One region of the Ornithinimicrobium panacihumi genome, then DNA from elsewhere that is predicted to be linked to it. Evidence: predicted binding sites of a transcription regulator. Region 1 holds the regulator's gene; the other holds the start of a gene.
What was found. Region 1 encodes LexA, which represses DNA repair genes until DNA is damaged. Its sites were predicted from a motif close to TCGAACANNTGTTCGA; they were not measured.
Positions count from the first base shown of each region.

Region 2: the regulator LexA is predicted to act here: its motif matches at 10,143-10,158, upstream of recA (recombinase RecA).

Region 1 covers NZ_JBQGWG010000001.1:412,158-424,041, forward strand. Annotated here, with positions in the region: gene ACTMMA_RS01935 (patatin-like phospholipase family protein) at 1-1,149, shown strand, start outside; gene ACTMMA_RS01940 (Sir2 family NAD-dependent protein deacetylase) at 1,180-2,061, shown strand; gene ACTMMA_RS01945 (PRC-barrel domain-containing protein) at 2,117-2,452, shown strand; gene ACTMMA_RS01950 (hypothetical protein) at 2,602-2,796, opposite strand; gene lexA (transcriptional repressor LexA) at 2,889-3,599, opposite strand; gene ACTMMA_RS01960 (LysM peptidoglycan-binding domain-containing protein) at 3,836-4,234, shown strand; gene ACTMMA_RS01965 (hypothetical protein) at 4,325-4,813, opposite strand; gene ACTMMA_RS01970 (RecQ family ATP-dependent DNA helicase) at 4,926-7,115, shown strand; gene ACTMMA_RS01975 (NUDIX hydrolase) at 7,435-8,490, opposite strand; gene ACTMMA_RS01980 (CPBP family glutamic-type intramembrane protease) at 8,505-9,326, opposite strand; gene ACTMMA_RS01985 (TetR/AcrR family transcriptional regulator) at 9,323-9,973, opposite strand; gene ACTMMA_RS01990 (GAP family protein) at 10,027-10,797, shown strand; gene ACTMMA_RS01995 (VOC family protein) at 10,811-11,884, opposite strand, start outside.
Region 2 covers NZ_JBQGWG010000010.1:81,260-93,143, forward strand. Annotated here, with positions in the region: gene ACTMMA_RS11010 (FtsK/SpoIIIE domain-containing protein) at 1-1,190, shown strand, start outside; gene ACTMMA_RS11015 (hypothetical protein) at 1,243-1,662, opposite strand; gene ACTMMA_RS11020 (GNAT family N-acetyltransferase) at 1,659-2,336, opposite strand; gene ACTMMA_RS11025 (GNAT family N-acetyltransferase) at 2,390-3,181, opposite strand; gene ACTMMA_RS11030 (PGPGW domain-containing protein) at 3,229-3,846, shown strand; gene ACTMMA_RS11035 (P-loop NTPase family protein) at 3,837-4,400, opposite strand; gene ACTMMA_RS11040 (Uma2 family endonuclease) at 4,437-5,006, opposite strand; gene miaB (tRNA (N6-isopentenyl adenosine(37)-C2)-methylthiotransferase MiaB) at 5,101-6,624, opposite strand; gene ACTMMA_RS11050 (YoaK family protein) at 6,729-7,466, opposite strand; gene ACTMMA_RS11055 (DUF5709 domain-containing protein) at 7,599-8,153, shown strand; gene ACTMMA_RS11060 (regulatory protein RecX) at 8,207-8,845, opposite strand; gene recA (recombinase RecA) at 8,845-9,951, opposite strand; gene ACTMMA_RS11070 (YwiC-like family protein) at 10,215-10,997, shown strand; gene ACTMMA_RS11075 (aspartate kinase) at 11,110-11,884, shown strand, end outside.

The DNA of each region.
Region 1 (11,884 bases):
CTCGACGAGCTCGGGGTCCTCGGCCGGCTGCGCACCATCAGCGCGGTCTCCGGCGGGGCCCTGGTCGCCAACCTGCTGGCCCATCCCGACCTTGAGTGGCCCGACCCCCACGGCGCCCCGGCGCAGGTTGGCGGCCTCGAGGAACTGGTGGTCGACCCGCTGCGGCGGCTGACCGGCCGCAACGTCCGCACCCCTGCTCTCCTGGCGCGTCTGCGCCCCGACGCCTGGGGCCGAGCGGACGTCAGCATCAGCGTCCTCGCCGGTGAGCTCGAGCGCGCCGTCCCGTGGTGGGGGACGCCGCTGCGCGAGAACCAGCGCGGCGGCCCGGCGATCCTCACCGGGGCCACGGAGATGGGATATGGGGTCTCCTGGGTCTTCGCGGACGCCTGCACCTCCGCGCCGCGCGGACGGATCGGGGACCACCGGCTCGGGTATGCGGCACCACCTCCCGGGTTGCGCATCGTCGACGCGGTGGCCGCCTCCTGCGCCCACCCGCCGTGGTTCGGGCCGCTCACCCTGGACGGGACCCGGCTCGGGCTGGTCGGGGGAGTGCCGGACCTGGACGAGCCGCCGGAGGTGCGCGAGGAGATCGTGCGCCGCATACACCTCGCCGACGGCGGGATCTACGACAACTTCGGGCTCGAGCAGGTCTGGTCCGACCACGAGACGGTGCTGGTCAGCGACGGCGGCGCGGTCTTCCGCGGCCAGGTGGCCGGCAGCACGATCGGCCGGATGTGGCACCTGCTCTCGATCGCGGCCAGCGGGGGGAAGACCACCCGCCTGCGGTGGCTGCGCGCCAGCTTCTCCGCCGGGATCCTCGACGGCGCGACGTGGTCGCTGGAGTCGCCCAACACGGTCTCACCCGTCCCCGGTCACGCCCCGGAGGCTGGGCTGGTCGACGGCTACGCGGCCGAGCTGGTCGCCACGATCAACCGGGTCCGCACCGACCTGGACGCCTTCACCCCCGGCGAGCAGATGATCCTGGAGCGGCACGGCTACATCGTCTGCGACGCCTCCGTCCGGCGGCACAGCCCGCGGGTGGTGGCCCGCGACACCCCGCTGGTGCCGCCGCACCCGCAGGTCGCCGGCGACCAGGCCGCGCCGCTGCTGTCCCGCTCGGAGCGGATCACCGCGCTGGGGCGGCGCTGACGCGGGCGGGGTGACAGGATGGTCCGACTCATGACGACGGATCCCCACTCCCCGCACGTGCCGCCACGCACCGACGTCGACGACGACCACTACGACGAGCTCGTGGAGCTGGTCGCCGACGGCGAGGTCACCGTGCTCACCGGGGCCGGCATGTCGACCGCCTCGGGCATCCCCGACTACCGCGGCCCGGACGGCCAGCGCCGCGTCCAGCCGATGCAGCACGGGGAGTTCGTCACCTCCGCCGAGGGCCGGCAGCGCTACTGGGCGCGCGCCTACGCCGGCTGGGAGCGCTTCTCGGCCGCCCGCCCCAACGCCGCCCACCGCGCCGTCGCCGACCTGCAGCGTCTCGGGCTCGTCCGCGGGATCATCACCCAGAACGTCGATGGCCTCCACCAGGAGGCCGGCGCCACCGACGTCCTCGAGCTGCACGGCAACCTGGCCCGAGTCACCTGCCTGGACTGCGGCGAGCCCAGCACCCGCGAGCAGGTCCACGACTGGCTGGCCGCGGCCAACCCCGGCTTCCTCGAGCGGGCCGGCACCACCGGCGAGGTCCAGCCCGACGGCGACGTCATCCTGCCCGCCGACCTCGTCGAGTCCTTCCGGGCGCCCCGCTGCCTGGTCTGCGGCAACGACCGGCTCAAGCCCGACGTCGTCTTCTTCGGCGGATCGGTCCCCAAAGCCCTCGTCGAGCAGGCCTTCGAGCTCGTCGACGGCGCACGGCTGCTGCTCGTGCTCGGCTCATCACTCCAGGTGATGAGCGGCTACCGGTTCGTCCGCAGGGCGGCGAGGAACGGCATACCCGTGGCCGTCGTGACCCGGGGCGGGACCAGGGGGACGGCCGAGACCACCCTCCAGCTGGACAACCTGCTGGTCGACGTCCTGCCGAGGCTGGCGCGGGATCTCGCGCGCTGAGCCGTCGGTGTGGTGTGCTTGAGCAGCACAATGGCACCGCGGCCAGGAGGTCCCGATGGGAATCACGCAGGAACAGCTCGACCAGTACTTCGACGCCGAGGTCGTCGACCAGGACGGCGAGCGTGTCGGATCCCTCGGCGAGGTCTACGTGGACAACCGCACGGGCCATCCCGCCTGGGCCACGGTGCGCACCGGCTGGTTCGCCGGGCGCAAGGTCTTCGTGCCGCTGGCCACCGCCGAGCTGCGCGACGGGCGGGTGCTCGTGCCCTACAGCACCGAGATGATCAAGCGCGCGCCCGACATCGCCCCCGACGGCCACCTGTCGGAGGACAACGAGCAGGACCTCTACCTTTACTACGCCGTCGACGACGGGCCGGCGCCGTCCGCGTGACCTCGGCGACCGCCTGTTCTCACTTCATGCGGGGAAACCCACTTGACGCCGGTTATAACCGGCACCCAGGTCCACAAGGCGCATGAGGTGGACGACTCGTCGCGCCCCATCACCCAGCTGCCTGCCTCCGTGACGCTCCCGGTGCGTCGCTATCTGCACGCGGCGGACCGGCTGCTGCCCGGGTCGGTGGTGTGCTGCTGGGTGATCCGCCGGTGCGGCGGGGTGCGAGCGTCCCGGGACTCCCACAGCTCGCGCAGGAGTGACGCGTCGGAGGGGAGCATCTCGCGCAGGACGAGGCGCTCCGATGACGCCACCTCTTCGTCTCGCGCCGACTCAGCGGCCATGGGCCCACCCTGCCACGCGGTGCCCGGACCCGGACAGCACGATGCCGCCCTGGTCGAGAGGGCGGCATCGTGGGACTGGGGGAGCGGGGCGGTCAGACGCGGCGCAGGACGGCGGTCACCTTGCCCAGGACGACGGCATGGTCGCCGTCGATCGGCTCGTAGGCCGGGTTGTGCGGCATGAGCCAGACCTTGTCCTTGCCCTTCTTGTAGGTCTTGACCGTGGCCTCGTTGTCGAGCATGGCCGCGACGATGTCGCCGCTGACGGCGGTCGGCTGGCGACGCACCACGACCCAGTCGCCGTCGCAGATCGCCGCGTCGATCATCGAGTCACCGACGACCTTGAGCAGGAAGAGCTCGCCGTCGCCGACGATCTGGCGGGGGAGGGGGAAGACGTCCTCGACCGCCTCCTCGGCCAGGATCGGCCCGCCGGCGGCGATGCGGCCCACGACGGGGACGTAGGAGGCCTGCGGGCGGGAGTCACCGATGCCGGTCTCGTCCATCGTCGGCTCGGCCGGGTCGGTGAGGGTGCGACGGTAGCCGTGGCCGTCGTCGCCCGGGGTGACGACCTCGATGGCGCGCGGACGGTTGGGGTCGCGGCGCAGGTAGCCCTTGCGCTCCAGCATCTTGAGCTGGTGGGCCACGGAGCTGGGGGAGGTCAGGCCGACGGCCTCACCGATCTCCCGCAGGCTGGGCGGGTAGCCACGCGCGTCCACGGAGTCGCGGATCACGTCGAGCACCCGGCGCTGGCGGTTCGTCAGCTTGGCGCCCCCGTCTCGGTCGGGCATTTCGTGGATCGTTGCCATCTCTTCCGTCCCGTGTCCTCTGCCGCCCTGATCTGGCCGAACTGCCAGGTCAGACGGTCTTCGTGCCAGGTCTGTCAGTGCTCGGTGGTTGAGTCCCTGACATGAACCCATCGTACGAGCAACGGGAGCGTCGAGCAAACATCTGTTCGACGGCGTGTCGACAAATCCCGTACGTTCGTGCTAACAATAGGACAGACGTGCTATCGAACGCGCGTCCGAGTCTGAGGAGGACAACCATGAGCGCAGTCGCGATCGACCTGCAGGACCTGTATGCCGCACCGGCACCCGTCGCTGCATCCGCGCGTCGTCCCGGTGGTCACCTGCGTCTCGTCGCAGCGGACGAGCGTCGCTCCCCGGCCCGTGCCCTGCGGATCACCCGCCGTGGCCGCCTGGCCGTCACCAGCACGGTAGCGCTGGTCCTCGTGCTGGCCCTCGCCTCGGTCCTGGGCACCTGGGGCCCGGCCGCGGCCACCTCGGCCATGACCGTCCAGCCGGGCATGACGCTGTCGCAGATCGCGGCGGAGGAGCTGCCCGAGCTGCCGCTGTCCCAGGCCATCACCGACATCCAGCGGGCCAACAACCTCAGCGGCACCAGCATCGCCGCCGGGCAGGTCCTGGTCATCCCTGGTCGCTGACCCATCAAGGGTTGCTGGACCCGACCGAACACTGCAGCGGCCGGTGCCCCGAGGGGCGCCGGCCGCTGCGCTGTCCGAGGAGGTGCCGGGTCAGCCCTGGGGCTGGTCGTCCGCCGGTCCGGGCTCGTCGAGGGAGCGCACGGCCTCCCAGACGACGGGGAGCTGCTCGGAGGGGATGAAGTAGCCGCTCAGGTGGGGGTCGAACATCAGCCCGGCGATCCCGGCGTTGGCGTAGGACCCGGCGGTGTCCACGACCTCGTGCGGCGGCAGCGCGATGGCGCTGAGGTCCTGGTCGGGAGCGATCATGCCGTTCTGCACGGCGAAGTGACGGGCCCGCTCTGAGTTGGTGAAGGCCAGCAGCATGAGCTGCCCGTCGATGGTCGCCGCTGCGGGGGACTCCTGCCCAGGGTCGCCGACCGCGACGAACCACCAGTGCGGCAGACCCATCGTCGCGCGCCACAGCTCGGTCATCCCGGTGTGGTCGTCAGGTCCTTCCACACGTGCGGCGAGCAGGTCGGTCTCGGTCTCCGCCGGGGGGAGCAGAGGGTCCTGTGGCGTGGAATGGTGGGCGTCGGTCATGCCTCCATCGCACCACATCGCGGCCGGGACCGGGGTATCAACGCGCTGGAGGCCCGGCGCCGCCTGTGGACGGACGGCGGGGATGTCGGTGCGGGCAGATAGCGTCGGGGTCATGTCAGTCACCGAGCACGAGACCAGCCACGCTCCCGTCGACCAGGCCACCGTGGACCAGGCGCGCGAGGCCCTGCGGCGGCTCGTCGGGCGGCCCGAGGCCGACTTCCGTGATGGTCAGTTGGAGGCCGTCCTGGCCCTTGTCGAGCAGCGGTCGCGGGTGCTGGTGGTGCAGCGCACCGGCTGGGGCAAGTCGGCCGTCTACTTCGTCGCCACCGCCCTGCGCCGGGCCGCCGGGGCGGGGCCGACCGTCATCGTCTCCCCGCTCTTGGCGCTCATGCGTGACCAGATCGCCGCAGCCGCGCGGGCCGGCGTGCGCGCCGTCACGATGAACTCCGCCAACGCCACCGACTGGGACGACGTCCGCGCCGCCCTTGCGGCCGACGAGGTCGACGTCCTCCTGGTCAGCCCGGAGCGGCTCAACAACCCGCGCTTCCGCGACGAGCAACTGCCCGACCTGGCCCGCCGCTGCGGGCTGCTCGTCGTGGACGAGGCGCACTGCATCAGCGACTGGGGCCACGACTTCCGTCCCGACTACCGTCGCATCCGCACCCTCCTGGAGACCTTGCCCGAGGGCACCCCCGTGCTGGCCACGACCGCGACCGCCAACGAGCGGGTCGTCGAGGACGTCGTCGAGCAGCTGGGTGCCGGCGGGGCCGAGGTGACCACGATCCGCGGCCCGCTGGCCCGTGCCTCCCTGCGCCTGGGGGTGCTGCCGCGGCTCACTCCCGAGCAGCGTCTCGGTTGGATCGTGGCCCACCTGGGCTCGCTGCCCGGCAGCGGCATCATCTACTGCCTGACGGTCTCCGCGGCCGAGGACGTCGCCGAGGCCCTGCGCGGCGTGGGGCACACGGTCTCCTCCTACACCGGCCGGACCGACCCCGACGAGCGGGAGCGCCTCGAGGCAGCCCTGCGTGACAACGAGGTCAAGGCCCTGGTCGCCACCAGCGCGCTGGGGATGGGCTTCGACAAGCCTGATCTGGGTTTCGTGGTCCACCTCGGGGCACCCAGCTCTCCGGTGGCCTACTACCAGCAGGTCGGTCGTGCCGGACGCGCCACCGACCGCGCCGACGTCCTGCTGCTGCCGGGCTCGGAGGACCGTGACATCTGGTCCTACTTCGCCACCGTCTCGATGCCTCGCCAGGACCAGGCCGACGCGGTCCTCACCGCTCTGGCCGAGGCGGGCCGACCGCTGTCCACGCCTGCGCTGGAGACGATCGTCGACGTCCGCCGCACCCGGCTGGAGCTGCTGCTCAAGGTGCTCGACGTCGACGGCGCGGTGGAGAAGGTCCAGGGTGGCTGGGTCGCGACCGGGCAGCCCTGGACCTACGACAAGGAGCGCTACCAGCGCGTGGCCGACGCCCGGATCCGCGAGGCCGAGCTCATGGTCGCCTACCAGCAGACCACCGAGTGCCGGATGGCCTTCCTCCAGGAGTGCCTCGACGACGCCACCGCCGCGCCGTGCGGACGGTGCGACACCTGCACCGAGCCCTGGTATCCCACCGACATCCCCGAGGAGGCGGTCGGCACGGCCCGGCAGTCTCTCGGCGCCGTCGGGGTCCTGCTGGATCCCCGGGCGCAGTGGCCGACCGGGATGCCGCGCCTCGGCGTCGAGGTCAAGGGCAAGATCCCGCCCGAGGAGCAGGCCGAGCCCGGCCGTGCCCTGGCCCGCCTCTCCGACCTCGGATGGGGCCAGCGGTTGCGGGCCGTGCTGCGGGACGGCACCTCGCAGGTGGGTGACCCCGACGACCCCGAGCAGGAGCTGGTCATGGGCCAGCCGGTCCCCGAGGAAGTCGTGCGAGCGGTCGTCCAGGTCCTCGCCGGCTGGGACTGGGCGGCTCGCCCCGTGGGCGTCGTCGCCATGCCCTCGCGCCGTCGTGCCGCCGTCACCGGCTCCCTGGCGCACCAGATCAGCACCATCGGCCGGCTGCCGCTGCTGGGCACGCTAGACCTGGCCCACGGCGGGCCGATCGGGGAGCCCGGCGGCAACAGCGCCTTCCGGCTCGCCAACGTCTGGGACCGGATCGTCGTGGGCCCCGAGCTCTCCGCGACCTTGGCGCAGACCCACGGCCCGGTGCTGCTCGTCGACGACGTCGTCGACTCCCGCTGGACCATGACCGTGGCCGCCAGAGCGCTGCGCCTGGCCGGGGCCGACGCGGTGCTGCCGCTCGCCCTGGCCATCGAGGCCTGATGGGCGTCCATGTCTCAGCAGGAGCGCGACTTCATGCGGCTTGTGGACCTGTGTGCCGGTTATAACCTGCGTCAAGTGGGGTTCCCCCGCATGAAGTCGGCCGTGGGAGCGGGGCGGGTGCAACTTTCCGGTCCCTCGCGGCATAGGCAGGGTGAGTCCATCCGATCTCCCCGTGTCGGGAGGGCTCATGGGGGCGGGGCCGACTGGTTACTGCGAAGCCGGTCGGTCGCGCCTCCACCCTGGAGGGCTCCACGGCGAAGGTGTGGGGTGGGACAGACGGGTCTCGTGGGCGGCGGAGATGGCGGTGCGGGGGAAGGCGTCAGAAGCCGCGGGGCCGGCGGGGCGTGGTGTCGTGGCGGACCACCTTGACGACGGGGCGGTGGGCCAGGGCCTCTTCCACCGAACCCAGGGCGGAGAGCTCGTCGACCAGCGCCCGGGTCGGTGACATCAGCCCGATCGTGCCGTCCTCGGTCTGCCTGATCAGGCTGGCGATGGACACCCACTCGGACCGGTGCGCCTCCGTGGTGGTGTTGGCGTAGGCCTGCGACTCCTTCTGCGACACCGGCAGCACGAAGAAGCGCACGTCGAAGCGACGGGGCAGGCCGGCAGGGGTGATCCAGTCGTCCCAGGGCACCAGCCGGGACGGGTCCACCCTGGCCCCGGTCTCCTCCTGCACCTCGCGCAGACCGGTGGCCAGCAACGTCCGCGCGGCCACCTCCCCGCCACCGATCAGTCCGTGCTCGGTCCCGGCCCAGGCCGCGACGTGCTCGGCCACCAGGCCATCCGGCAGGTCCAGCGCCCCACCGGCCTCGGCGTCACCAGGGTCGATCCGGCCGCCGGGGAAGACGACGACCCCGGCCGCGAAGTCCATCGTCGAGACGCGGTGCTGCACGAAGACCTCCAGGCCCGCCGGCCCGTCCCGCAGCGGCAGCACGCTCACCGCCGGACGTGGGGCGGGCTCGTCGAGCAGCTCGACCCGGCCGCCGGGGGCGACCTCACCACCCAACGGCATCGGGAGCGCCTCGGGCAGGTCGACCTCGTCCCCCAGCCCCATCTCGGTCAGCCCGCGTTCCAGCCCCAGGCCCATCGCGGCCAGCAGGAGGCTGGTGCGCAGCCCGCGTCCGCGGAGGTGGGGGAGGACGCGGAGGCGGGAGAGCTGCATACCCGTCGGCTGCGTGTCTGTCGCCATCTCGATCACCTCGGCGGCGGCGACGACCGGCTGGCCCATGACGAGCACCACCCGACCTGCTCGCCCGAGGCTGGCCTCCGCCCCGTCCTCACCAGCACCGGCTCCGGGGAGCAGCGCTTCCAGATCGGCACGGTCGTGGTCGTCCGCCACGCGGACGCAGGTCAGGGAGAGGCGTGAGGGGGTCATGGGTCCAGCCTGGCTCAGTAGACGAACCAGGGGAAGATGCTGCGGTCGTGCGCGTGGACGATCGCGAAGAAGACGATGGCGTCGAAGAGCAGGTGGATGATCACCACGTAGGTCAGGGACTTGGTCTTGGTGAAGATGTAGCCCTGCAGCAGCGCGAACGGGACGGTCAGCAGCGGCCCCCACTCACGGTAGCCCAGCTCCCACAGGAACGAGACGAAGATGGTCGCCTGCAGCACGTTGGCCAGCCACATCGGGAAGTGCCGCCGCAGCAGCGCGAAGCAGATGCAGATGAAGAACAGCTCGTCCCACAGTCCGACCGAGTTGACGCCGACGAAGAAGCGCCCGAACTCGCTCGGGGTCTGGATCGCCGGCCAGTTGAGATAGGCGCTGGAGTTGATGAAGTAGGGCGGCAGGATGAAGAAGCCCAGCACCGGCACCGCGATGACATAGGCCCACTGCGACCTCGTCCAGCGCCGCCCGGTGAGCCACGGGAAGCGGATCGCCTTGCGGCGGAACAGGAACCGGTCGATGAGCACCGGCACCAGCACCGCCCCGCCCAGCACGATGCCGAGCCGGAAGAAGTTGGGCCAGGAGATGTCGGCCTCCACCGAGGTGGTCGAGACGATCGTCAGGCCCACGGCGATGAGCAGCAGGTCGCGGAAGAGCCCGCGGTCGACGAACCACGCGGCGGCGACGCTGGCCACCAGCAGCACGTTGCCGGGCCAGCCGATCATCAGCCCGAAGAGCAGGAAGGCCGAGACCGCGACGCCGATCGCGGGCAGGAGCTTGGGCAGGGGCACCGCCGGCCGGTCGTCGGTCTGCAGGTCGGCGGTCACCTCGTCACGATATCCGCAGCCCTGGCGAGCAGCCGCCGGGCGGCCTCCTCCTGCGCTGCCGGCGGCCAGTGCTCGGGATGGGTGACGGCCTGGACGGTGAGTCCGTCGATGGCCAGCAGCAGGTCGAGGGCGGCTTCCTCGGCCCGGCCGGGCAGGCTCTGCTCCGGGTCGGTGGGCAGGGGCAGGCCGGCGGCGTCGGCCAGCGCCAGGCGCAGCAGATAGCGCTCGCCGTCCCAGGCCAGGGCGCGCGGCTCGTCCAGCGAGGGGTCGAAGCGCGCGCGGGCCATGAACTCGAGCCAGATCAGAACCTCCGCCCGGCGCTCCTCGTCGATGGGGACCAGCTGGAGGAGGGTATGGAGCGCACGCTCGCTCCTGCTCCCGGTGGCGGGCAGGTCGCGGACAATCCCCTGGTCGTCGACATAGGCGCTCTGCACCCTGGCGGCGATCCGCCCGGCCAGGGCTTCCATCGCGAAGCGGGCGAGGTCGGCCTGGGTGCGGAAGTAGTAGCGCACGGCACCGACCGACCAGCCTGACTCGGCCGCCACCGAGCGGACCGAGGCGGCGTCGAAGCCGTCCCTGGCCACCACCGCCCAGAGGGCGGCGGCGAGCTCGGCCCGGCGGGCGTCATGGTCGACGATCTTGGGCATGCGGCCATTTTGGCACAGGTGTGTTTTAATACGGGCGTGCGGATAACAGATCCGTGCCCGACGAACGAGGGGTGGAGGAGATGGACCTGACCCAGGTGCTCACGCTGGCCGGGCTGGCCCTGGTGGACAGCACGAGCTTCGGCACGCTGGCGGTGCCGGTGCTCCTGCTGCTGGCGCGCCGGCCGCAGCTGAAGGTGCTGTGGACCTACCTGGCGACCATCGCGGTCTTCTACTGGCTCGTGGGCCTGGTGCTCATGCTCGGCGGCGCGCAGGTGGGGGGCTGGCTGGACGCACTCGGCGAGGCGGCTCCCGACGGTGGGCGGGTCCTGCTCTGGGGCCAGGCCGTCGTCGGGGCCCTGCTGCTGGGCGGATCGTTCCTCATCGACGGGCCGTCGGCGAAGCGTCGACGTGAGCGGCGCGCCGCCGCCGGCACGCCCTCACGCCGGGAGCGCTGGACCTCCCGCCTCCGGTCGGGCGAGCTGGGCACGCGCGCCGTCGTGGTCGTGGCGCTCCTGGCCGGGCTGGCCGAGGTGGCCACGATGCTGCCCTACCTGGGCGCCGTGGCGCTGATCACCGGGGCCCGGCTGCCCGTGCCGGTCGCGGTGGGAGTCCTGGCGGCCTACGTGGTCGTGATGATCGCGCCCGCCGTGGTGCTCACCCTCCTGCGGATGGCGCTGGGCACCCGGGCCGAGCCGCTCCTGGACCGCCTGCACGCCTGGTTGCAGAAGGCCTCGGACGGCATCGTCGGATGGGTCGTCGGGATCCTGGGCTTCCTGATCCTGCGTGACTCGCTCGTCAAGCTCGGGGTGTCGATCCTGGGCTGAACGTCGCTGCCGCTCACTCGTCCCAGCGCTCCTCCCGCCCGGGCGAGACTGCGATGCAGACCTCGTTGCCCTCGGGGTCGGCGATCGTCCACCAGGCCGGCGCCTCGGCGTCGTAGGTGATCCGCCCGCCGGCGGCCAGCGCGGCGTCCACGCGCGCCTGCGCCTGGTCGTCGGCGACGAAGACGTCCAGGTGTATGCGGTTGCGCTGCGCCCGACGCTCGTGGTCACCCTCGTCCATCGGCTGGAAGAACACCGGCATCGTCAGCTGGTGGGGGTGGACCAGGTCGGTGACGTCCTCACGCGGGTCCTGCTCGTAGCCCAGCGCCGCGGCCCAGAAGGCCCGGACACCCTCGATGTCGACCGCGTCGAAGCCGACCTGGACGAACCTGGGCAGGCCAGTGTCGGCCGTCAGCCCCAGCCCGCGGGCGGCGGCCTGCACCCGGGCGGCGAGAGCTTCATAGCCCTCCACCATCTCCCAGAGGTCCTTGCCGGAGTCGAGGACTACCAGGCCGGGCTGGAGGTCGATGCCCAGCGCGAGTCCGGCCTCGTCGGCGAGGGCCGCGGTGGCCTCGGCGAGCTCGAGCGCCTGCTCGGTGCCGAGCGTGGGATAGGCGGCGACCGCGGCGAAGACGAGCCGCCAGTCCTCGGTCCCCTCGCCCTCCCACCGGTCGGCGCCGTCGGGCAGCGGGAGGATGTCGGCCTCGTTGCCGTCGGTGTCGGCGATCGTGGCGTAGAAGTCGTTCTGCTGCGGGATCTGCCCGTCCAGCTCGGGGATCGCCGCGAGCGTGGAGGCGGCGCCCGGCGAGGGCGTGACGACGTCGAGGTGGAGCCGGTTGCGCAAGGGCCGAGCCTCGTCCAGCTCCTGGAACCACATGCTGGGCAGCCGTCGGTGCGGGTCGCGCAGCGCGACGTCGCCGCGCCGTTCGTGACCCAGCACCCGCTCCCAGAAGCCCATCAGGGACGGGGTGTCCTGGGTGTCGATGCCGATCTGGACGAGCTGGAGCCGGGTCGGGTCGGCGGCCAGGCCGAGGTCGGCCGCGGCCGCGGAGATGCCACGCGCCGCCTCCACCTCGGCGGACGTGAAACG
Region 2 (11,884 bases), on a different contig from region 1:
ACGTCGGGATCGTCGGCTCGGCACGCAGCGGCCGGAGCACCGCCCTCGCCGCGCTGCTGCGGTCGGCCGGTCCGGTCTGGGTCTACGTGCTCGACCCCGGACGTGGCCTGGAGACCTGCGGCATGCGTCAGCACCCAGGCCTGCGGGCGTGGGTAGGACCTGACGAACGTGCCCACGGCCTGAGGGTCCTGGACGTCCTGAGCGAGCTGATCGACGCCCGGCTCGCCGGCGCCGACCCACGCCTCGAGCCTGTGGTCACGGTGGTCGACGGCTGGGACCGGTGGGTGGATGAGCTGGCCGAGGTCGAGGGCGGTCGCGGGGTCGAGCTCAGCCTCCGGCTGCTCCGCGACGGACCGGCGGCCGGCGTGCACTGCCTGGTGAGCGGGGACCGGTCGCTGCTGCTCGGCAAGGTGGCCGCGACCCTTCCCGAGACCTGGGCGCTGCGTCTCAACGACCCCGGCGACCTCACCCTCAGCGGACTGCGCCGCGACCAGATCCCGGTGGATCCTCCGCCAGGGCGGCTCGTCCGGCTGCGGGACGGCGTCGTCGCCCAGGTCGTCCTGCCGGAGGACGAGACCTCCTGGTCGAAGGCAGATCCTCCCCCGGGCACGCCCCCGCCCGAGGTCCGGCCGCTACCACGGGAGCTGGGGCCCGGAGGAGCCTGGGCCGTGGGCGGCGACGACGCAGCACCGATGGCTCCCCTCGGCGGTTCCGTGATCGTGCTGGGACCGCCCCGGTCAGGAGTCTCCTCAGCACTGCGGCTGCTCGCCGGACCCGCCGCGTCCTCCCCGCATGAGCCCAGGGACGGGCAGGTCCTGGTGCCCGGACCCGGATCGTGGGCGGACGCCGACCTGGCTCGGGCGCTGGCCGCCGATCCGCACACCGTGATCGTCGACGAGGCCCATCTCCTGGCCGGGTCCGCGACCGAGGACCTCATCCTCGACTGGGCCCGGCGCACCGACGGTCGGTTGGTCGTCGGGGCCGAGCTGGAGGCCGCGAGCAGTCAGTTCCGTGGCTTGGTCCCCCACCTGGCCAGGCACCGCCGGGGCATCATCCTGCAGCCCTCGGCACCCCGGGACGGCCACCTCCTCGGCCTCGCCGTCCCCACCGGAGATGTGTCGGTCCCCGGTCGTGGCGTGCTCGTGGACCGGGGACGGGCCGTGCGGATCCACCTGGGGAGGGTGGCCTGAGCTGCGACAGACGCCCGGAAGGACCCGGAGGAGGATCTTGGCGCCGCGCAGATCAGTCGTCGCCGAGCCGCCCCATCAGCAACACGGAGGCGATGGTGGCGACCGCCCCGACGAGGACGAGCACGGCCAGCCACCAGGGCGCGAACTGGAACATCGCGATGCCCAGCGGGATGAAGATGAAGTTGAAGGCGATCGCCGGCGCCTGCGCCCGCGGGTGCCGCTCCCACAGGCCCTTGGCCGTGTAGGCCAGGCCCAGGATGAAGATGACGATCGTCACGATCGACATGATCACGATCATCAGGTCCGTGCCGGCCCCGATCATCAGCTCGTAGAGATAGAAGACGACGATCCCGACGAGCACCAGCGCCTCGAGGGCGACCAGCCCTGCGGCGACGCGACCGGCGAGCGCCTCGCGCGGCGTCGGGTCCGTGGTGGCGTTGCGGTGCGTCTTCGGGGCGGGTGAGGTGCTCACGCGGACTCTTCCTCGTCGATGGGGGTATGCGGTGTCGCGGGGTGCCCTGCCCCCGCGGCTTCCGTGCTCCGCGGCTCGGGCAGGGCGCGTGCCAGGCGGCGCCTGAGCTCTGCGCGCACGGCCGCCCACTCGGCGGCCACGATCGAGTAGACGGCCGTGTCCCTGACCGTGCCGTCGGGCAGCACCATGTGCTGGCGCAGGATGCCGTCCAGCTTGGCGCCGAGACGCTCGATCGCCTGCCGGGAGCGGTGGTTGAGCCAGTGGGTGCGGAACTCCACCGCGTGGCAGCCCAGCGTCTCGAAGGCGTGGGTGAGCAGGAGCAGCTTGGCCTCGGCGTTGATCCCGGTGCGCTGGGCGGAGGCCGCGAGCCAGGTCGAGCCGATCTCGAGGCGGCGGTGGGCCTCCTCGACGTTCATGAAGGTGGTCATCCCGACGATCTCGCCCTGGTCGCCGTCGCGCCTGATCGTGAACGGCAGCATCCGCCCCTGCCGGTGCAGGTCCAGACGGCGCTCGATCTCCGCGGCCATCCCCTCGGGGCGGGGCACCGAGGTGAAGGTCAGCTCCCACAGCCGACCGTCCAGCGCCGCCTTCGCGGCACCGTCGACGTCGTCGACCGACAGCGGCGTCAGCGCGACGAGCTCACCGGTGAGGGTGACGGGTTGGGTGAAGGACACGCGCCCATCGTAGGTCGCCCGACACAACACCCCTGACAGTCACGTCTGCACCATCACGTGGCCGGAGCCGGCCACGGCGGAAGGCCACGGGTTGCGAAGTCGAGAGCCACCTCATACCCGAGCCGTCGGTAGAGCCGCACCGCCGGTGCGTTGGCGGTGTAGACCCCGAGCGTGCAGACGCCGCGCTCCTCGATCTCGCGCGAGGTCAGAGCTTCGGTGACCGCCGCCCCGAGGCCCCGTCCGCGCTGGTCGGCGTGCACCACGATGCCCGCCAGGTGCGCGACCCCGGTGGCCAGTCGATGGACCGAGCCGATGGCCAGGAGCTGCCCTTCGTCGTCGCGGGCGCCGACCCACCGGGTGGCCAGGCCCCTCCCAGGGAAGCCCTCGAAGTCCGGGTTGTGCGCCCGGCCGAAGGTCGAGATCTCCTCGGCGTCGAGCGTGTCGTCCAGCTCGATCAGCCCCACCTCGCTGGCAGGCTGCTCGGGGAGGCGGTCGATCCACAGGAAGCTCCAGAGCCCTGGTCGGTCCAGCGCCGCCCCGCCAGGTGCCCGCAGGACCGCCCCGGGCGAGGTGGAGAACCACTCGATCCGCACCCCTCGATCGGCGGCGAGGCCGGAGAGCATCGCCAGCGCGGACGACTCGTCAGCAGCCCCTGGCTCGAACGCCCTGCCTGCCCGGGGAAAGGCGCCGCCGCCCCAGTGACCGGAGGGCCGCCACGGACCCACATAGGCCCAGCCCGCGTCGGAGGCCACCGCCAGGCAGCGGTCGTCGGTCGCGAGACGGACCACGGGCGACCCGCCGGAGGCCCGCAGCAGTTCGTCACGGTCGACGGGGCGCCAGGTCACCAGGAGAGCCTGTCACAACGTCGGTACCCTCGCCTACAGTTGTCGTCATGTCCGAGTATGCCGCAGGTGCCGCCAAGCGAGTCCTGCTCGAGGCGCTCGGCTGGACCGTCCTGGTCATCGGCATCCTGGCCCTCTTCCTGCCCGGACCGGGCCTGCTGCTGACCTTCGCCGGCCTGGCGATCCTGTCCACGCAGTACGCCTGGGCCAAGCGGTGGACCCACCCGGTCAAGATGAAGGCGCTGCGCGGCGCGGCCGAGGGCGTGGAGACTCCCTTCCGCATCTTCCTCTCGAGCGTGGGTGCCCTGTGCCTGGTGGCGGTGGGCGTCGTGTGGCTCCTGTCCCCACCCGCCCCGGGCTGGTGGCCCCTGCGCGAGGACTGGTGGCTCTTCGGCGGACGCCCGGTGGCCATCACCATGCTGGTCTCCAGCGCGATCGCGGTCGGGCTGCTGATCTACAGCGTGCACCGCTTCTTCGGCAAGCCCGAGGCCGTGGCCGAGATCGACCGCATGGACGCGCGCTACAAGGAGGAGCTGGCCATCAGCGAGCATCTCGAGGCGATGGAGGCCAGGACCGAGGCGCAGGAGGCGCGCAGGGTGGCCGACCGCTCCACCAGGGCTGCCCGCCAGGAGGCGAATCGCGCCGACCCCACGACCGGTCAGGTCTGAGCTGCGACCACCTCGGCGAGCAGTGCCTCCAGCTGTCGAGGGTGCGTCAGCCTGAGCACGGGCAGCCCCGACGGGGCGCTCTCCCAGACGCGGATCCGCTCCGTCTTGCGCCGGTAGCTGCGAAAGTGCCACAGGATGATCGAGTCCCGGGACAGGACCTGGCGTGCGGACTCGACGTTGCCGTTGCAGATGGGCTGGCGCGTGATCCATCGCGTTCCCGTGCGCCGCAGGAGGCGGGCCAGGCTCAGCCGGCGGGGATAGTCGAGGGCCACCATCACCTGCGCCCGCGGGAGCACCAGGTCGGCCCACTTGCCGTAGGCGGAGTCCAGCACCCACCGCTCCCCCGCGACGATCCCTTCGGCGATCTGGCGCTGCTCCTGCAGCGGACGCTCGACCCAGCCCGGCAGCCAGCCCACCTCCTCGTCGACCAGGTGCGAGGGCAGCCCCAGCGCGACGCCGAGCAGCACCGCAGCGGTCGACTTGCCTGATCCGGTCACCCCGTAGAGCAGCACGCGGTCGGCGCGGAGGACGTCCTCCGCGGTGGCTGCGGGCATCCCCCCATCCTGCCCGAAAGGCTCAGCTTTCCGGGCCTACGCACGATCAGAAAGCCATCGCGGCGGCAGCAGATCGCCGACCCTCAGCGTCAGGTCGACCGGTTCGACGACCCTCAGCTCCTCATCACGACTCACGTGATGCTCGAGGACGTAGGCACCGTCGACGAGCCGCCACACCCACACCGACAGATCCTCGGGGTCCACGACCCAGTAGTGCGGACACCCCGCACGCTCCAGGAGCTCCCGCTTCTGCACCAGGTCGCGCCGGCGGGTCGAGGAGGAGAGCACCTCCACCGCCAGCGCCGGGGCGCCGTGCACACCGTCGTCCCGGAGCTGGTCGAAGGTCGCCACCACCACGTCCGGCTGGATCACCGTGCGAGGCGAGAGGTGGACGTCGATCGGAGCCGGAAAGACATCCAGGTCCGGCCCGGCGGCCTCAAGCAGCCGCGCCACGAGCCGTCCGACCAACCGTTGATGGATGGTCCGGGGAGACGGCGTCATGACCAGCTCGCCGTCCAGCAGCTCCCACCGCACGCGTTCGTCACGGTCGCGCTCCCGCTCCAGGTCCGCGACCGTGTAGATCCCGATGACGTTCTCGACCGTCATGCTCACCATGGTGCCCCCTCCTGGCCATGAGCACCAGCATCGCCGATCGGCGCGAGCCACCTCAGGAGGTGTCCACAGAGGTCCGCGCCGTCAATCAGTCGACGAGCGAGCAGGCTGGGGCGCTCACCTCGCGCTGCGGCGGCGCACCGATCGTCGGTATGCCGAGGCTCACCGCGGGCTTCTTCGTCGCCCCCGGGGTGCTCCCCTCCTGAAGCGCCGCCCAGGCGTCACCGCCTCGGGTGCGGCGCACCGCATACACCCCGCCCTGGACGCCGGAGTCGGCGACGAGGTGGTGGGGCGCGCCATAGGTGACCGACACGGTGACCATGTCGCCGGGACGAGGGACCTCGGCCCCCTCGGGCACCGCGAAGTGGACGAGTCGGTTGTCGCGGGCACGGCCGGACATCCGCTGGGTCTCGGCGTCCTTGCGCCCCTCACCGGGGGCGACGAGCACCTCGACCTCGCGACCCTCGAGCTCACGGTTGCCGGCCCAGGAGACCTCCTCCTGCACCTCGATGAGGCGGTCGAAGCGATCCTGGACGACCTCCTTGGGCACCTGTCCGTCCATCTCGGCGGCGGGGGTGCCGGGGCGGATGGAGTATTGGAAGGTGAAGGCGCTGGAGAAGCGGGAGGCGCGCACGACGTCGAGGGTGCCCTGGAAGTCCTCCTCGGTCTCGCCCGGGAAGCCGACGATGATGTCGGTGGTGATCGCCGCGTCGGGGATCTGGGCGCGGACCTTGTCGAGGATCCCGAGGAACTTCTCGCTGCGGTAGGACCGGCGCATCGCCTTCAGGATCCGGTCGGAGCCGGACTGCAGCGGCATGTGCAGGCTGGGCATCACGTTGGGCGTCTCGGCCATGGCGGCGATGACGTCGTCGGTGAAGGCGGCCGGGTGGGGGCTGGTGAAGCGGACCCGCTCCAGCCCCTCGATCTCGCCGCACGCGCGCAGCAGCTTGCCGAAGGCCAGCCGGTCGCCGAACTCGACGCCATAGGTGTTGACGTTCTGGCCTAGCAGGGTGACCTCGACGACGCCCTGGGCGACGAGCGCCTCCACCTCGGCCAGGATCTCCCCGGGCCGGCGGTCCTTCTCCTTGCCACGCAGCGCGGGCACGATGCAGAAGGTGCAGGTGTTGTTGCAGCCGACGGAGATGGAGACCCAGCCGGAGTATGCGGAGTCTCGCCTCGTCGGCAGGGTGCTGGGGAAGGTCTCGAGCGCCTCGAGGATCTCGACCTCGGCCTGCTTGTTGTGCCGGGCACGGTCCAGCAGCGCCGGGAGGGAGCCGACGTTGTGGGTGCCGAAGACGACGTCCACCCAGGGGGCACGCTCGACGATCGTCGAGCGGTCCTTCTGGGCCAGGCAGCCGCCCACGGCGATCTGCAGGTCAGGGTTCTTCAACTTGGCGGGGCGCAGCTGGCCCAGGTTGCCGTAGAGCTTGTTCGCGGCGTTCTCGCGGACCGCGCAGGTGTTGAAGACGACGACGTCGGCCACATCGGGGCGGCTGTCGCCCGGCAGGCTGGCCAGGTCGACATAGCCGGCCGTCTCGAGCAGGCCGGCCAGGCGTTCGGAGTCGTGGACGTTCATCTGGCACCCGTGGGTGCGCACGTCGTAGGTCTTCACAGGGCTCTCTTCGGATCCTTCGGGGTGTTCATCGCGCGCCTTCCAGGGTAACCGCCGCGGGCACGGTCACCGAGCCGCCGGACGGTCACCCATCCGTCGAACGGTCACCGCCCCGGACGACGGAGCAGCGGCGGGACGGCCATGACCAGGAGCAGCACGGCCGGCACGAGCAGGACGGTGAACCCCAACCACAGATAGCCCAGGGCTCCCATCACCCCGCCGAGGAAGAACTGGACCACCAGCAGGCTGAGCATCGACAGCTTGCCCAGGTCGGCCCGCACGGGATCGGCGTCGACCAGCCGGTTGCGGTAGAGGCCCTTGCCCAGCTCGATCCCGATGTCGGTGACCATGCCGGTCACGTGGGTGGTCCGGATGGTGGCGTCGGACACCTTGGTGATCAGGGCATTCTGCTGGCCCATGACGAAACCGAGGGCGGCCACGAGCAGCCACTCCCTCGCCCCGGAGACCACCACGTCGGCCAGCCCGCCGATGAGCAGCACGAGCATCGCCTCGGAGAGCAGCACCAGGGCGAAGCGTCGGTCGTGCCAACGTGGGCGCCGGCGGGCCCAGTTGAACTGGAGCGCGCAGGCCATGGCCCCCATCAGGAAGAACGCCACGGCCACCACACCGAGCCCGACCAGGGTCCACCCGCCCAGCACCAGCTGGTCGGCGATGCTGGCCGTGATCCCGGTCATGTGCGAGGTGTAGAAGCCCACCGCCACGAAACCCACGGAGTTCAGCACGCCGGCGACCCAGGCGAGGTGGTAGGCCAGACGCCGGTTCACCTGCTGGTTGCGCACGGGGCCGGCCAACTCCAGGAGCTGGCCCAGGGCAGAGGTCACGCCCCCACCCCATCACATCGGAGCCGCCGCCCGTCGGGCACCTGAGGTGGTGCAGCACACAGCAACCCGACCGTCGACTCCGCACCTGCCGGGATAGGGTGGGAGGACGACGTGAGCAGCAAAGGAGCAGCCATGAGCGAGCATGTGGACCGCGAGTCGATCGGTGACGAATACGGCGTCTGGAGCGTCGACGACGAGGACCAGCTGCAGCCCGAGGACACCCTGGACGGCCAGGGCGACGTCATGGACCGCGGCTTCGTGGCCCCCGACCGTCTGCACGGATCGCTCGCCCACGGCGTCACCCGCGAGGAGATGTCCCGCGAGGAGACGATCGAGCAGCGCATCCGGCAGGAGGAGCCCGACCCCTACTCCGCCTACGGCGCCCCGGAGAACGAGTCCGGCATGGACGAGGACGACGGGATGATCGGCGGTGACGACCCCGACGCCATCCGCGCCGAGCTGGACTACTACGGCGGTGGTGGATCCACCCGGGTCGGCCGGCTCATCGCCCCGGACGAGGGCCTGGCTCCGGACACCGAGGCCCGCATGCTCGCCCGGGAGGGCCGGGCCACCAGCTGGGACTCCCCCGAGGAGTCGGCGATGCACTACGTCGACGGCGATGACGAGGGCGAGCTCACCGAGGCCGAGTGGGAGCCCTCCGACCGTCGGGCCGACGAGGACGAGTAGCCCCACGAGCAGCCCCGACGACCTCCCCGAGGGGCGCCGCCGGGTCGCGCGCGTCAGTCCCTGCCGTGCTCGGGAAGTCCGTCCAGCGCCTCGCGGATGACCTGGTAGGCCACCCCGGATCCGTAGCCTTTACGGGCCAGGAAGCCGGCCAGCCTGCGGTTCTGGACCTCGCGGTCCAGCCCGCGCATCGTGCGGATCCGGCGGGCGACCAGCTCGCGGGCCTGCTCCTTCTCCCGCTCGGGATCGATCTCCTCCAGCGCCGCGTCGATCACGTCGTCGGCCACGCCCTTGGTGCGCAGCTCGTGACGCAGCGCGGATGAGGCCAGGCCCTTGGTCTCCTGCTTGGAGCGGACGTACATCTCCACGTAGGCCTCGTCGTCGACGAGGCCTACCTCGGCCATCCGGTCCAGCACCCGGGCCGCGACCTGGGGGTCGGTCCCCCGGTCGCGCAGCTTGTCCTCGAGCTGGCGACGCGTGCGCGGACCCATCGCCAGCTGGCGCAGCACGATCTTGCGAGCGATCGAGTGCGGGTCCGGCTCCCCGTCACCGCCGCCTGATCCGCGGGCCGCGCCACCCGCTCCCGGGGCACCGTCGGCACGGCCAGCCTGGGGCCGCAGCCCGGAGGCGCTGGCGGCGGCCTCGGCAGCCGCCAGCGCCTCACGTGCAGCAGACAGCCGGTCTGCGGCGGACATCAGAAGTCGACCGAGACCTCACCGGTGACCGGGTCCACCCCGGCCGGCAGGTCCTCGGCGGCGACGGGACGGACGCCGATCCCCAGCTTGGTCTTGATCTTGGAGTCGATCTCGTCGGCCAGGTCCGGGTTGTCCTTGAGGAACTGTCGGGCGTTCTCCTTGCCCTGCCCCATCTGGTCGCCCTCGTAGGTGTACCAGGCTCCGGACTTGCGCACGAAGCCGTGCTCCACGCCCATGTCGATCAGGCCGCCCTCACGGGAGATGCCCTGGCCGTAGAGGATGTCGAACTCGGCCTGCTTGAACGGCGGGGACACCTTGTTCTTGACGATCTTGGCCCGGGTCCGGTTGCCGACCGCGTCGGTGCCGTCCTTGAGGGTCTCGATCCGGCGCACGTCGATGCGGACCGAGGCGTAGAACTTCAGCGCCTTACCACCGGTCGTGGTCTCCGGGGAGCCGAACATCACGCCGATCTTCTCGCGCAGCTGGTTGATGAAGATCGCGGTCGTGCCGGTGTTGGACAGGGCACCGGTGATCTTGCGCAGCGCCTGGGACATGAGGCGGGCCTGCAGACCGACGTGGCTGTCCCCCATCTCACCCTCGATCTCGGCACGGGGCACCAGCGCGGCGACCGAGTCGATCACGATGATGTCCAGGGCGCCCGAGCGGATCAGCATGTCCGCGATCTCCAGGGCCTGCTCACCCGTGTCGGGCTGGCTGACCAGCAGCGCGTCGGTGTCCACGCCCAGCTTCTTGGCGTACTCCGGGTCGAGGGCGTGCTCCGCGTCGATGAAGGCCGCGATCCCGCCCGCCTTCTGCGCGTTGGCCACGGCGTGCAGGGCGACCGTGGTCTTACCGCTGCTCTCCGGGCCGTAGATCTCCACCACCCGGCCGCGGGGCAGCCCGCCGACCCCGAGGGCGACGTCGAGCGCGATGGACCCCGTGGGGATGATCTGGATCGGCGGACGGTCGTCGTCGCCGAGGCGCATGACCGAGCCCTTGCCGTGCTGCTTCTCGATCTGGGCCATCACGGTGTCGAGCGCCCGCAGCTTGTCGCTGTTGGTCGTGCCGGCGCCGTTGCGCGGCGCCGTCTTGGTGGCTGTCGCCATGTCTGCTCCTTCGTCTGGTGGTGGGTCGCGCCTACCTTCGACCGACCTCCGGCCGCCGACCCCTCCATGAAGAGGGACATCTCGACCGTGTCTGCGTCAGACGCTAGGTGCCCCCACCGACAGACCCACCCCCACGGACCGAGACCTGTGGAGAAGGGCCACCGAGAGCGGCACCATGTGGACAACCGTAATCGAAAATCTGTACGACTGATCACCGACACGCCGCCGTCCGTGTCCGAACACGCGTTTTCTACGATGGTGACGTGAGCACCACGGCGGACCCCCGCGCCACCCCTCCGGCGCGTCGCCGCCAGCGGCGCTCCCCCGGCTGGGTGCCCAACCAGCACGGGGCCTGGGCCATGCTCGCCGCACCGCTCCTCGTGGGCGCCATCGCCTCCGGCCCCCGACCCTCCCACCTGCTGCTCGGCGCCTTCTGGTTCGCCGGCTACTTCGCCTTCTTCGCCACCACGCTGTGGCTCAAGGCCCGGCGCCGGCCGCGCTACCTGCCACCGGTGCGGGCCTACGCGATCCTGGCAGCACTCCTCGGAGTTCTCGTGCTCGTCGTGACCCCCGGCCTCCTGCGCTGGGTGCCGGCCTTCCTCATACCTCTCGGTGTCGGCGTGACCGCCTCGGCCACCCGGCACGAGCGCGCGCTCCTCAGCGGCCTGGCCACCACGGTGGGCTCGTGCCTGATGACGCTGGTCGCCTACGACCTCGGTGGCGGCACCGACTGGACCCACGCCGCCCAGCTCACCGCGGTGCTGGCGGGCTACTTCGCCGGGACGGTCTTCTACGTCAAGAGCGCGATCCGGGAGCGGGGGAACCGGACCTTCCTGCTGGTCTCGGTGGCCTTCCACCTCGCCCTCGCGGTCCTGGCGCCGGTGCTGCTCCCTTCCCCGGACGGCTGGATCCTCGGCCTGGTCGGCCTCGCGCTGACCGCCCGGGCGGCGGTGATCCCGCCCCTGGGCTGGAGCCCTGCCCGCCTCGGGATCGGCGAGATCCTGGCCATCGTCGTGGTCTCCGTCGTGGCGCTCCTGACCCTCTGAGGGCCGCTCACCCGCACGGCAGCCCTACACTGTCCGGCAAGCACCCTCCGGGAGGACACCGCCGTCGACCCGAGCCACCGACCCTTCGGGGTCAGACCCACAGGAAGCACCCATGGCTCTGCTCGTGATGAAGTTCGGCGGGTCGTCCGTCTCGGACGCCGCCGCGATGCGCCGCGTCGCCCAGCGCGTGGTGGCGACCCAGCGCGCCGGCAACAAGGTCGCCGTCGTGGTCTCCGCCATGGGCGACACCACCGACGACCTGCTCGACACCGCCGAGGAGGTCAGCCCCGGCCCCAAGCCCGCCCGTGAGATGGACATGCTCCTGTCCGCCGGCGAGCGCATCTCCATGGCGCTGCTGGCGATGGCGATCCACGAGCTGGGCGTGCCTGCCAAGAGCTTCACCGGCGCCCAGGCCGGCATGCGCACCGACGCCGAGCACGGCCGCGCGCGGCTGCTGGACGTGCAGCCCGGCCGCGTTCGCGCCACCCTCGACGAGGGCGGCGTGGCGATCGTGGCCGGCTTCCAGGGGATCTCGACCGACGACGACATCACCACCCTGGGACGCGGCGGCTCCGACACGACCGCCGTCGCGCTCGCGGCGGCCCTCGACGCCGACGTCTGCGAGATCTACACCGACGTCGACGGCCTCTACACCGCCGACCCCCGCATCGTCCCCAGCGCCCGCCGCGTCACCCGCATCACCATCGAGGAGACCCTCGAGATGGCGGCCCACGGCGCCAAGATCCTGCACCTGCGCGCGGTCGAGTACGCCCGCCGCTTCACCGTCCCGCTCCACGTCCGCAGCAGCTTCTCCGACAAGGAGGGCACCTGGATCCTGGTCGGCAGACCCCTCACGGAGGACACCATGGAAGAGCCCATCATCTCCG